One region of the Mediterraneibacter flintii genome, then DNA from elsewhere that is predicted to be linked to it. Evidence: predicted binding sites of a transcription regulator. Region 1 holds the regulator's gene; each other region holds the start of a gene.
The links. Region 1 encodes NrdR, which represses ribonucleotide reductase genes. Its sites were predicted from a motif close to CACAANATNTTGTG; they were not measured.

Region 2: the regulator NrdR is predicted to act here: its motif matches at 2,004-2,017, upstream of nrdD (anaerobic ribonucleoside-triphosphate reductase).
Region 3: the regulator NrdR is predicted to act here: its motif matches at 1,909-1,922, upstream of ACZ5C4_RS11500 (ribonucleoside-diphosphate reductase subunit alpha).

The regions. Positions count from the first base shown of each region.
Region 1 is NZ_AP031405.1:2,959,316-2,963,505, reverse strand. It holds gene ACZ5C4_RS14240 (polysaccharide deacetylase family protein) at 1-303, shown strand, start outside; gene ACZ5C4_RS14235 (LacI family DNA-binding transcriptional regulator) at 325-1,365, shown strand; gene ACZ5C4_RS14230 (alpha/beta hydrolase) at 1,365-2,264, shown strand; gene nrdR (transcriptional regulator NrdR) at 2,328-2,777, opposite strand; gene ACZ5C4_RS14220 (ABC transporter substrate-binding protein) at 2,943-4,190, shown strand, end outside.
Region 2 is NZ_AP031405.1:1,746,391-1,750,580, forward strand. It holds gene ACZ5C4_RS08220 (dihydroorotate dehydrogenase) at 1-551, shown strand, start outside; gene ACZ5C4_RS08225 (aminotransferase class I/II-fold pyridoxal phosphate-dependent enzyme) at 711-1,892, shown strand; gene nrdD (anaerobic ribonucleoside-triphosphate reductase) at 2,045-4,165, shown strand; gene nrdG (anaerobic ribonucleoside-triphosphate reductase activating protein) at 4,166-4,190, shown strand, end outside.
Region 3 is NZ_AP031405.1:2,424,113-2,428,302, forward strand. It holds gene ACZ5C4_RS11500 (ribonucleoside-diphosphate reductase subunit alpha) at 1-1,822, opposite strand, end outside; gene ytvI (sporulation integral membrane protein YtvI) at 2,028-3,173, opposite strand; gene yihA (ribosome biogenesis GTP-binding protein YihA/YsxC) at 3,163-3,777, opposite strand; gene lon (endopeptidase La) at 3,787-4,190, opposite strand, start outside.

The DNA.
Region 1 (4,190 bases):
CCAGTAAGCAATGAGGATTATAATGCATTAATGTTGTTTTATTTGTGGGGGCATGCTTATGAGTTTGACGCATATGAACAATGGGGAATGATAGAACAATTTTTAAGAAACGCGTCAGGAAAAGCAGACGTTTGGTATGCCACAAACGGAGAGATATGCAGCTATATAAAAGCAGTGAACAGCCTGGTTTATTCGTCTACCGGAGACTATATTTATAATCCGTCATGGCAGGACGTATGGCTTTTGATAGACTGTAAAATATATTGCATTAAAAGTGGCGGGACTGCTATAATAGAGCCATAGTAAATAAAACGGAGGAACGGCATGGCAACGATTTTTGATGTGGCTAAAATAGCACATGTCTCTAAATCAACAGTTTCCAGAGTGATAAATGGGGATCCCAGAGTGAAGCCGGAGACAAAAAGGGCGGTGGAAGATGCAATCGCCCAGCTTCAGTATTCGCCGAGTTATTTTGCAAAAGGAATTCGGACAGGGCAGACGAAAACAATTGCTTTTCTCGTGCCAGAATATACGAATATGTTTTATGGAGAGATGTTCAACGGAGTAGAAGATATGGCTGTGCGTGAGGGCTATATGGTAATGGTCTGCAATACAGGAAACGCCATATCGGAAAAGGAATATGTAAATGAACTTCTGAAGCGCAATATAGATGGAATTATATATAATACATACGGTGTGAAGCCTGCTATGATGCGTTATTTAAAGCAGATTTCAGAGGAGATTCCTATTATCTTCATGGATGAAGTAATAGGGAAAAAAGAAAATGTATCCTGCGTATATACGGACGGATATTTATCTACGATGCAAGGGGTACATTTTCTGAAAAAGACAGGCTGTAAAAAGATTGGATATATTCGTAATATGGATAGTATCCAGGCGACAGAGTCACGTTTTGAAGGGTTTAAAGATGGGCTGAAAGAGTGCGGCCTGCCCTATTTGCCTCAGTTTGTTTATCAGTGTCCTGCAGAACAGAATACGGATTATATGAAAGCAGGAATTCAGGCGGGAACGTATTTTGCGTCTCTTAAAGGGGAACGGCCGGATGCACTTATGACGGCGATAGATTTATTAGCGATTGGCTGTGTGACTGCGCTGTGCAATACAGGGATACATGTGCCGGAAGACATCAGTGTGATTGGGTATGACAATATTTCATTGGGAGAGTTGACTTGTCCGGCTCTGACTACCATTGCCCAGCCTACGAGAGAGATGGGGAAAATAGCAGCGGAAATGCTGATAGAACAGATAAGAAAGGGCGCGAAAGAAAAAACCAAAAAGATTTTCGAAGGAGAGATAATCGTCCGGCAGACTACGCGGCAGATTGGCAGGAGAGGAAGAATGTGATGAAGTATTATACGATGAAGCAGATCGTTCAAAGCCAGGAGTATATGCAAAAAAGAGGGCAGCGCAAGCTTCGTGGGGAAGTCAGAGCATTTCCAGGAGAGTGCGGCTTTGAGGCCTTATATTATGATAAGAAGAGTACTCGCAGGGACTATGTGATTGTAGAAGTACATGGCGGTGGTTTTATGTATAATACGGCCCGAGATGATGATGATTTATGTGCCTATATCCATGAGCGTTTGAAAATTCCGGTTGTTGCGTGTGACTACCGGAGAGCTCCGCAATATAAATATCCAACAGGTGTGGAGGATGTCTTTGCATGTGTGAAACACGTATATAAGGAGTATGGACTGAAACAGGGACATGTGCTTATATGGGGACACAGTGCGGGGGCAAATCTGGCAGCAGGGGCTGCATTTATGGACAAACAAAGTGGTGTACATGCTATTGGAAGTCAGATTCTGGACTATCCATATATGGATGTCTATAGGAAGTCGAAAGAAAGACAGAGGATCCGTCTCTCTGTAAAAGGAAAGCTTATGGACACATTTGCCTATTATTATACGGAAGAGCAGAATTTAAAAAAACCGATGGTATCACCAGAGTTAATGAAAGTAGAAATGCTGGAAGGTATGCCGGATACATATTTGCTGTTATGTGGCAGAGATAATCTGAATCAAGGTGGAAAAAGCTATGGAAAATTGCTGAGAAAGGCGGGGACATATGTGGAATTCTGCTATGAAAGAGATGCTCTGCATGGATTTATAGAAAATCATTTTAACTATGCTTATATAGATCTGAAGACAAAATGGCAAAACAGGGGAATACAAAGAAAACTTGCCGTAAAGCATACGGACAAGATCTGTGACTGGATCCAGTCCAAAATACAAGAAAGAGCATAAGGTGAGAGAAAGCGGAACAATGTATTCCGCTTTCTCTCACTTTTTTAACAGAGTACATTTTTTCTATTGAAGAAATTTTTTCAGCTCATCCATAAAGGTATTGACGTCCTTGAATTCTCGGTAAACAGAAGCGAATCTTACATAAGCGACAGGATCCAGCGCTTTTAATTTATCCATTACAATCTCTCCGATGAGGCTGCTTGGAATTTCTTTTTCTTCTCGGTTGAAGATCTCCAGTTCAACGGAGTCGATTGTCTTCTGGATCTCAACCGCTGAGACAGGGCGCTTATAGCACGCGCTTAAAATACCATGCTCAATTTTGGAACGGTTATATTGTTCCCGATTGTTGTCCTTTTTTATTACAATCAAGGGAATCGTCTCTACCTTTTCATATGTGGTAAATCGTTTGCCACATTCATCGCAGGAACGCCTCCTGCGGATAGAATTTTTATCTTCTGCCGGCCTGGAATCAATGACTCTTGTATCTGGATGACCACAATATGGACACTTCATATGAGAACCTGCCTTTCTTGCTATTTCTGGTGTTACTTACATTCTGACTTCAGTATACACAATCCCTTTGCTTTTTGCAAAGGAAACACTTGCAAAATATAGAAAAATCCCTTACAATGAGTTCGACAATTTAATAATGAAGGTTATTTGAAGGAGGAGACAGACATGAAAAGAAGAGGTACAGCGATTCTTTTGGTGTTGACAGTTGTTTTGTCTGTTGCACTGAACGGGTGTTCAGGTGATAAGAATCAAACAGCGTCTGCAACCGAAAATGAACTTTCAGGAAAACCGGTCGAAGGTGGAAGTATCCGTGTTGGTATTTCCCAGGATTTGGACAGTCTTGACCCACACAAAGCAGTTGCGGCAGGAACAAAAGAGGTTTTGTTTAACATTTATGAAGGTCTGGTGAAGCCAGACAAGGATGGAAATTTAGTAGAAGCCGTAGCGAGCAGTTATGAAATTTCAGAAGATGCAAAAGTATATACCTTTACTTTGCGTGATGGGGTTAAGTTCCACAATGGGAAGGACGTTACGGCAGAAGATGTAAAATATTCAATTGACAGATGCGCCGATACGTCAGACGGAGAACCGTTTGTATCGGCGTATTCTATTATTGAGAGCGTCAATATCCTGGATGAGAAAACAATAGAGATACGTCTGACAGAGCCGAATACGGAATTTCTTGCCTATATGACGACCGCAATTATTCCTGAAGGTTACGAAGAACTGGAGACAGCTCCGGTGGGCACAGGGCCGTTTGTATTTGAGTCCCGTTCCCCGCAGGAAAATATTGTTTTAAAGAAAAATGAGAGCTATTGGGGAGAGAAGGCACATCTGGATGAAGTCGAATTTAAGATTGTGGCAGACGCAGATATGGTAGTCACGAATTTAAAGGGTGGCTCAATTGATATGTATATGCGTCTGACATCTGCACAGGCAGCCGAGCTTACAGAAGGATTTCATATTGAGGAAGGCACAATGAACCTGGTACAGGCATTGTACCTGAATAATGACGCAGAGCCGTTAAATAATGAGAAGGTGCGTCAGGCGTTGTGCTATGCTGTCAATCCAGATGAGATTATGGCGATGATAGCAGACGGAAAAGGGGTGCGTGTAGGGACAAGCATGTATCCGGGATTGAAGAAATATTTTGATGAATCCTATACAAACTATTATGAGCAGGACTACGAGAAGGCGAAAGAACTGTTAAAAGAAGCAGGGTATCCGGATGGATTTGATTTAGAAATCACAGTAAGCTCGGCGGATCAGCCGCATGTAGATACAGCGCAGGTGATAGCAGAGGAGCTGAAAAATATCGGAGTGAACGTGACAATTAAACCGATCGAGTGGGAAGCCTGGCTGGAGGATGTCTATGCAGGGCGCAATTTTCAGTCTACTGTAGTGGGAGTGGAT
Region 2 (4,190 bases), 1.2 Mb from region 1:
TAAACATAGATATTCTGGAATTAAATATTTCCTGTCCCAATGTAAAAGAGGGCGGTATGAATTTTGGGGTCAAGACAGAGGCGGCCAGAGAGCTTGTGCGCGAGGTGAGGAAAATCAGCAAACACAAGCTGGTAGTAAAACTTTCTCCCAATGCGGAGGATATTGTAGCTCTGGCAAAAATGTGCGAGGAGGAAGGAGCAGATGGAGTTTCCCTTGTCAACACGTTTCTTGCGATGGCAGTGGATATAGATAAGAAAGCAATGGTATTTCAAAATGGATATGCGGGACTGTCTGGTCCGGCGATCAGGCCGATCGCTCTGCGTATGGTACATCAGGTGTGCAAAGCGGTGAAAATACCGGTTATGGGGATGGGCGGTATTACGACATGGCAGGATGCAATTGCATTTATTATGGCAGGGGCACAGGTTGTACAGGTGGGAACTGCCACATTTATGAAACCGGATATTTCTCTGGATATTATCGCCGGAATGGAAAAATATATGGAGGATAACCACTTAGACTCGCTAAATGAGATACGGGGAATTCTGTAGGAAAGACAGGAAGTTTGTACTTAGATATAAAATATGGTATGCTAAATAAGCGGCAGCAGGTTACACTGTTTCCGCTTGTTTTATTATTCCAGAGAAAAGATATAGCAGGCAAGGACATAAAAGGTTTGAAGATGCAGTCTATTTATTAAGGAGGAACAGATGAAGAAAATTGAATTTTCCGATAAGGTAAACCAGTTTGAAACAGGAATATTTGCGGTGTTAAATGAAAAGAAGAAGGAACTGATAGGGCGGGGAAAACAGGTATTTAATCTATCGGTAGGAACACCGGATTTTGCTCCGGCTGCACACGTGATGGAAGCGATGAAAAAGGCGTGTGAGAATCCAGAAAACTATAAATATGCGCTCGCCGATCTGCCGGAGCTGATTGAAGCAGTACAGTATCGTTACAGGCACCGCTTTGGGGTAGAACTAGAAAAAGAAGAAATTACATCGGTTTACGGCACACAAGAAGGAATGGCACATATCGGCATGGTTCTGTGTAATCCGTCAGATACGGTCTTGGTGCCGGATCCGGGCTATCCGCTGTTTGAGATGAGTGGAGTTATGGCAGGAGCCAAGGTGGAGACTTATCCTATAGAGGAAAAGAACGGGTATCTGCCTCAGCTTTCCAAAATTCCAGAAGAGGTGCGCAGACGGGCGAAATATATGATTGTGTCTTATCCACTCAATCCGGTATGCGTGTGCGCGCCGGATGCATTTTACAGAGAGCTGATTGCGTTTGCGAAAGAAAACGAGATTGTTATTCTCCATGACAACGCGTATTCTGACATTATATTTACAGATAAAAGAGGAAGCTCTTTCCTTGCCTTTGACGGGGCAAAGGACGTAGGTGTTGAGTTTTATTCTCTGTCCAAATCATATAACCTTACAGGTGCGCGAATCTCCTTTTTAGTTGGAAACAGTGAAATAATACAGAAACTGAAGATTTTTCGATCGCAGATTGATTACGGAATCTTCCTTCCTGTACAGTATGCTGCTATAGCAGCGCTGACGGGGCCAGATGGTTTTATTGAAGAGCAAAGAAAAAAATATGAGGAACGAAATCATATGTTGTGCAGTGGGCTTAGAAAGATTGGATGGAATGTGCCGGACAGCCAGGGAACAATGTTTGTATGGGCAAAAATTCCAGACAATTATGAGACCTCTTTTGATTTCTGCATGGATTTGATGGAGAAAACAGGCGTTATTGTGACGCCTGGAAGTGCATTTGGCAGAGGCGGCGAAGGGTATGTCCGCATGGCGCTGGTGGCAGATAGCATAATGATAAAGGAAATCATAAAAAAACTAGAGGAATCAAAAATATTTTTAGACAAAAAATAAGGAAGAAGCAGGAAATATTTTTGTGGAACATTCCAAGTTGACTGTAGATGGACAGGGTGGTAGTATGGATAGTACTGATATACTATATAGGGTATGAAAATAGTAATAAAACACAAAATATGGTAAAAATAGGCAGGGAGGGAGCAGACAGAATGATTAAGGTGATCAAAAAAGACGGTACAAAGGAGGACTTTAATGTACAGAAAGTCGTTGTTGCCGTGAATAAATCGGCATATCGCGCTTTGATTAAATTTACAGACGAAGAACTGGACTATATCTGTAAATTTGTAGAAGAAAAAGTAAAATGTATGCATATTACAGAAATTCCGATTGCAGAAATGCACAATGTGGTGGAAGGGGCTTTAGAAAAGGTAAATCCAGTGGTTGCGAAAAGCTACAGAGATTATCGGAATTACAAGCAGGACTTCGTGCAGATGCTGGACGAAGTATATAAGAAAAGCCAGTCTATCATGTATATCGGAGACAAAGAAAACAGCAATACGGACAGTGCGCTCGTATCTACAAAACGGAGTCTGATTTTCAATGAACTAAACAAAGAGCTGTATAAAAAATTTTTCTTGACAGTTGAGGAAATTCAGGCTATCCGCGAAGGGTATATTTATATCCATGATATGTCGGCGCGGCGTGACACGATGAACTGCTGTCTGTTTGATGTGAAGAATGTTTTAAACGGCGGGTTTGAGATGGGAAATCTCTGGTATAATGAGCCGAAGACGCTGGACACTGCATTTGATGTGATCGGTGATATTGTGTTAAGCGCTGCAAGTCAGCAGTACGGCGGGTTTACTGTGCCGAGCGTAGATGAGATATTAGAGCCTTATGCAGAAAAATCCCATAGACGCCTGATAGAAAAGTATAGAAATCTGGGGCTTGAGGAAGAAAAGGTACAAGAGGTTGCTTGGGCAGATCTGGAAAAAGAAATGGAGCAAGGCTTCCAGGGATGGGAATATAAGTTCAATTCTGTTTCCTCCAGCCGCGGAGATTACCCGTTCATCACAGTGACTGCCGGAACAAGGACAAGCAAATACGGGAAGCTGGCTACCATTAAGATGCTGGAGGTACGCAGAAAAGGACAGGGGAAAGAAGGACATAAAAAACCGGTGCTGTTTCCCAAGATTGTATTTTTGTATGACGAAAATCTGCATGGGCCGGGAAAGCCTCTGGAGGACGTATTTGAGGCAGGCATTGAGTGCTCCAGGAAAACAATGTACCCGGATTGGCTGAGCCTGACTGGGGAAGGCTACGTGCCGAGCATGTATAAGAAGTATGGGAAAATTATCAGCCCGATGGGATGTCGTGCTTTTTTGTCTCCATGGTATGAAAGAGGCGGGATGGAGCCGGCAGATGAACAGGATGTTCCGATTTTTGTGGGGAGATTCAATATCGGCGCTATCAGTCTGCATCTTCCAATGATCTATGCAAAGTCTATGCAGGAGAGCAAACCATTTTATGAAGTATTGGATTATTATCTAAATTTGATACGAAAGCTGCATCAGAGAACCTATGATTATCTCGGTGAGATGAAGGCGTCGACGAATCCACTTGCCTATTGTGAGGGAGGTTTCTATGGTGGAAATTTGGGTCTGTATGACAAAATCAAACCACTTTTGAAATCTGCCACAGCTTCCTTTGGCATAACAGCGTTAAATGAGCTCCAGCAGCTGTATAATAAGAAATCGCTTGTTGAGGACGGGCAGTTTGCATTGGACACACTGCAGTATATCAACGATCAGATCGATATATTTAAAAAAGAGGACGGACATTTGTATGCGATCTACGGAACACCTGCAGAGAATCTATGTGGCGTGCAGGTGCAGCAGTTCCGCAAGAAATACGGCATTATAGAGAATGTTTCAGACAGGGAATATGTAAGCAACAGTTTCCATTGTCATGTGTCGGAGGACATCACCCCGATTGAAAAGCAGGATTTGGAGGGACGTTTCTGGAATTTAAGCAACGGCGGGAAAATTCAGTATGTGAAATATCCAATCAGCTATAATAAAGAAGCGGTAAAATCTTTAGTCAGGAGAGCGATGGCAAAGGGATACTATGAAGGAGTGAATCTTTCTCTCGCTTACTGTGACGACTGTGGGCACGAGGAATTAGATATGGATGTGTGTCCAAAGTGCGGCAGTAAGAACCTGACAAAAATCGACAGAATGAATGGGTATCTCTCTTACTCAAGGGTAAAAGGAGACACCCGTCTGAATGATGCTAAAATGGCGGAAATAGCAGAAAGGAAAAGTATGTAGATGCGGTACCACAATATTACAAAAG
Region 3 (4,190 bases), 540 kb from region 1:
GCCATTTTTCAGAATCATATCCCCTCTTTTCAAAGTAAGCCCCTGTTTCCCAGTCTGATCCTTTGAAATACCGGTAGCTTCCTTTCTCTGCCGCATAATCACTGCTTGCTTCTATAGCGGCATAGTTCAGTTCCTCAAACAGCCTGTCCACAAACGCAAGGTGTTCCTTTGATTCCCATTTTATCTGATTCTTTGCCAACATATGATGGTATCCGCTTACCCCAAGCCCTATTGCCCTGTAATTTCTGTTTGTAATTTCAGCATAAGGAATAGGGTAGAAATTCAGATCGATTACATTGTCCAGCGCTCTCACCGCTGTACGCACTACCTCCCTGATATATTCTAAATTGTGGACAGGAAGGCGTCCCAGCGTCAATGAGGCGAGATTACAAACAACAAAATCTCCTGCCTTCGTTGTCTGCACCACAACTGTGTCTCCCTCTTCTGTCTGTATTTTCGAATCTATATCAGAAATACCAGACATATTCTGTGCGATTTCTGTACACAGGTTCGAACAGTATATCATTCCTCTATGCGGATTCGGATTGGCGCGGTTTACTATATCCCGATTAAATACAAACGGCGTTCCTGTCTCTGCTGCCGATTTGATAATCAGGCGCACAATATCCTTCAGCCGGATTGTTCTTTTTGTGATCCGCGTATCCTGCACACAGTCCCAGTATTTTTCTTCCCATTCCTCCCCATAATAATCTTCCAGACAGTATCCTTTTACTAAAGAAATGTCATGCGGGCACATCAGATACCAGTCCTGATCCAGATTCTCCTTTGCCAGCCTCCAGAAAAGGTCAGGATAGCACACTGCCGGAAATACATCATGGGCTTTTAGTCTCTCGTCTCCATTATTCGTCCGTATTTGTAAAAACTCCGGCAGATCCCTGTGCCATGCATCTAAATAGACGGCGGCTGCTCCGGATCGTACTCCAAGCTGATCTACCGCAACCGCTGTGTCATTTACAATACGTATCCACCGTATCACGCCGCCTGCCGCACCCTCAAAGCCGCGGATAGAACTGCCTGCCGCACGCACCTTGCCAAAGTACAGCCCCATCCCGCCTCCATATTTGCTTACCTGTGCGAAATTATCTATCGAACGAAAGATTCCCTTTAGGCTGTCCGGCACCACATCAATAAAGCAGGAACTAAGCTGCTGGAAAGGCTTTCTCGCGTTTGACAGTGTAGGCGTAGCCATTGTCACCTCCATTTTGGAAAAAATATCATAAAAACGTTTCACCCAACTCATCCGCTTCTTCTTTTCCCTCATGGCAAGATGCAGAGCAATCCCTAAGAACATTTCCTGCGGGCTTTCCAGAGGTACATGCTGGTGTGTCGATACAACATACCTTTTTAAAAGCAGCTCCAAACCGGAAAATGTAAATAATTTATCTCTTTCTTGCACAATATAGGTCTGTGCTGTAAGAAGCTCTTCGCTGCTGTATGCCTCCAGAATATAGCTGCCGTAAAGCCCCTGCCGGACGAGATAACAAACTTTTTCATAAAAATTGTGAATACCTCGTTTTGTTTCTTCCTCTTTCAGATTGCAGTAAAACTGAAACGCAAGCAGCCTTCCGGCAATTTTTTCCCACTCCGGCGCCTCCTGACTTGTCAGCTCTGTGGCCGCTTTTATAAGCATCTTCAGACGTTCTTTTTCTTGCATTCCCGGCTTTAAAAATCCACTGCACCGTTCTTCTAATACATGTAAAGAATATATATCTCCCGGAAAATCTTGCTTGATTCCCTCCAGCACTTCTGCAATTCCCTCTATATTTAATTCTCTTCCCCATTCATTTATACAATCTGCCATGGACGTCCTCCTGATTTTTTATTACAGCCTAAAAATAAGATATACAGCGATTATATACTAGAATTAGATTATTTTCAACATAGACATACAATATATTGTGTGTTTTTTCTTTTTCCATACAAAATATGACTATTCCGAATAAAAATTCAGCCCTGGAACCATATTTTAAAAATATGGTTCCAAAGCTGATATGCTATCCTTCCTCTCATTTTTTTTGTTCTGAATCTTTTCTCTCCTCACGGAGTCCTAGAATTCCTTCTACCAGAATTTTCACGTCATCAAAAATATAATCAAATGCACCTGCCTGGCACATATTGATAAGAATCATTCCAATCGGCACCGCCAGAATCATACCGATTACACTGCTGATTCTGTATCCGATATACAGCAAAAATAAGGTGACAAGAGGGTTTAATCCCATACTATCTCCCACTAGCTTTGGCTGTAGAAGCTGTCTCACAAGCTGGGTAACGACATAGAATATAACCAGTATCACCGTCGATTTATAATCTCCCATAAAGAATTTATACACTGCCCAGGGAATCATCGCTGTTCCCGTTCCAAAAAATGGAAGAAAATCCAGAAATGCAATTAAAAATGCCACAAGCACAAAATAATTGACCCCCAGAATTGCAAATCCTATCAGCAGTATCACAAAAACTACTGCCATAATCTTAAACTGTGCTTTAAAATAGCCTCCTACAGCATAGCGCAGATTATCCATTACAAGTGACATTCTTTTTGTCACTGATTCAGGAGAAACCTTCTTAAGCCATTGAATTACTTCTTCTCTCTGCACAGTAAAAAAATATGCCGACATCACCGCCACAATAAATGCAATCAAATAAGAAGGCACTTTTTTAGCAAAATTTCCTGCCGCTGTCACAGTCGGCTCACTGACCTTAGAGACTAAGTTTCCCATATACTGGTCGAGATTCGCTGCCATAGCATTCCAGCCGTTTTGTATCCCTTCCGGCAACTTTTCAAACACGCCGGACAAAGTACCTCCAATCTGTTTCAACCCACTTTCTAACTGTGCATACATCTCCGGAAAATTTTTGGCCAGATCTCCAATTTCACTTACCAGACGGCTGATACAAAAATACAGGACAAGCACAATTACTGCAAGCACCAATACAACTATAAGGGCGGAGCCTAATTTTTTTACGATCTTTAATCTTCTCTCCAGCCAATTTACAAGCGGCGCCGCGATTGCAGATATAATCCAGCCTATCACAAAAGGCATTAGAACCCCAATTGCTTTTATCCCGATAATTACAAATGCTGCTGTTGCCAGCAGGCTAAAAACCAAGCTTACTGCAACCTGCCAGTACGGGCGTCTACTTTCCATCCATCTCCACCTCTGCCTTACCTAAATATTCTGTCTCGATCAGTTCCCATATTTCTTCCCTTCCCTGTTTCGTCACAGAAGAAAATGGAATCACCTTTGTCCCTGGTATCAGCGAAAGCCCCTCTTTTACCATCCTTATATGTTTCATAACCTGACTCTTTTTCAGTTTGTCCAGCTTTGTAGCTATAATAATCGGAGCAAAGCCCTGCTCTACAATCCACTGATACATCATTTTGTCATTTGCGGACGGCTCGTGGCGGATATCAATCAAAAGAAATACCGCCATCAGCTGTTTCGCTTCATGCAGATACCGTTCTATCAGTTTTCCCCACTGCCTTTTCTCTTCCTCGGAAACTTTGGCATATCCATATCCCGGCAAATCCACCAGATATACTTCTTCATTGATATTATAAAAATTAATCGTCTGGGTTTTGCCCGGAGTAGCCGAAGTTCTGGCATAAGACTTCCGGTTCATCAAGGCATTAATAAGAGAAGATTTTCCTACGTTCGACTTTCCCGCGAAGGCTATTTCCGGTTTCTTGTTTTCTGGAAGCTTACTTGTAATTCCACAGACCGTCTCCAGATTTATATTTCTAATTACCATGACATCTCCCTATTCTTTTTTCTCTTTTCCTGCGTGCTCCGCTATAAGCGCCTTATCTAAGACCTCGTCCATATTTTCTACTGGTATAATTTGAAGCCCCTTTGTGATCTCCGCAGACAGCTCCTCTATATCTGCCTTGTTTTCCTTCGGAATGAGAACCGTCTTAATTCCCGCATTTTTTGCCGCCAGTAGTTTTTCTTTCAATCCTCCGATCGCAAGCACCCTTCCTCTTAAGGTTACTTCTCCTGTCATTGCCAAATCCGCCCACACTTTTCTTCCGGTAATGGCAGAAATCATAGCTGTCGCCATCGTTATCCCAGCAGAAGGGCCATCTTTAGGAACCGCCCCTTCTGGGATATGTACATGAATATCATGCTTCTCAAAGAAATCCTCTGCAATTTCATACCTCCGGC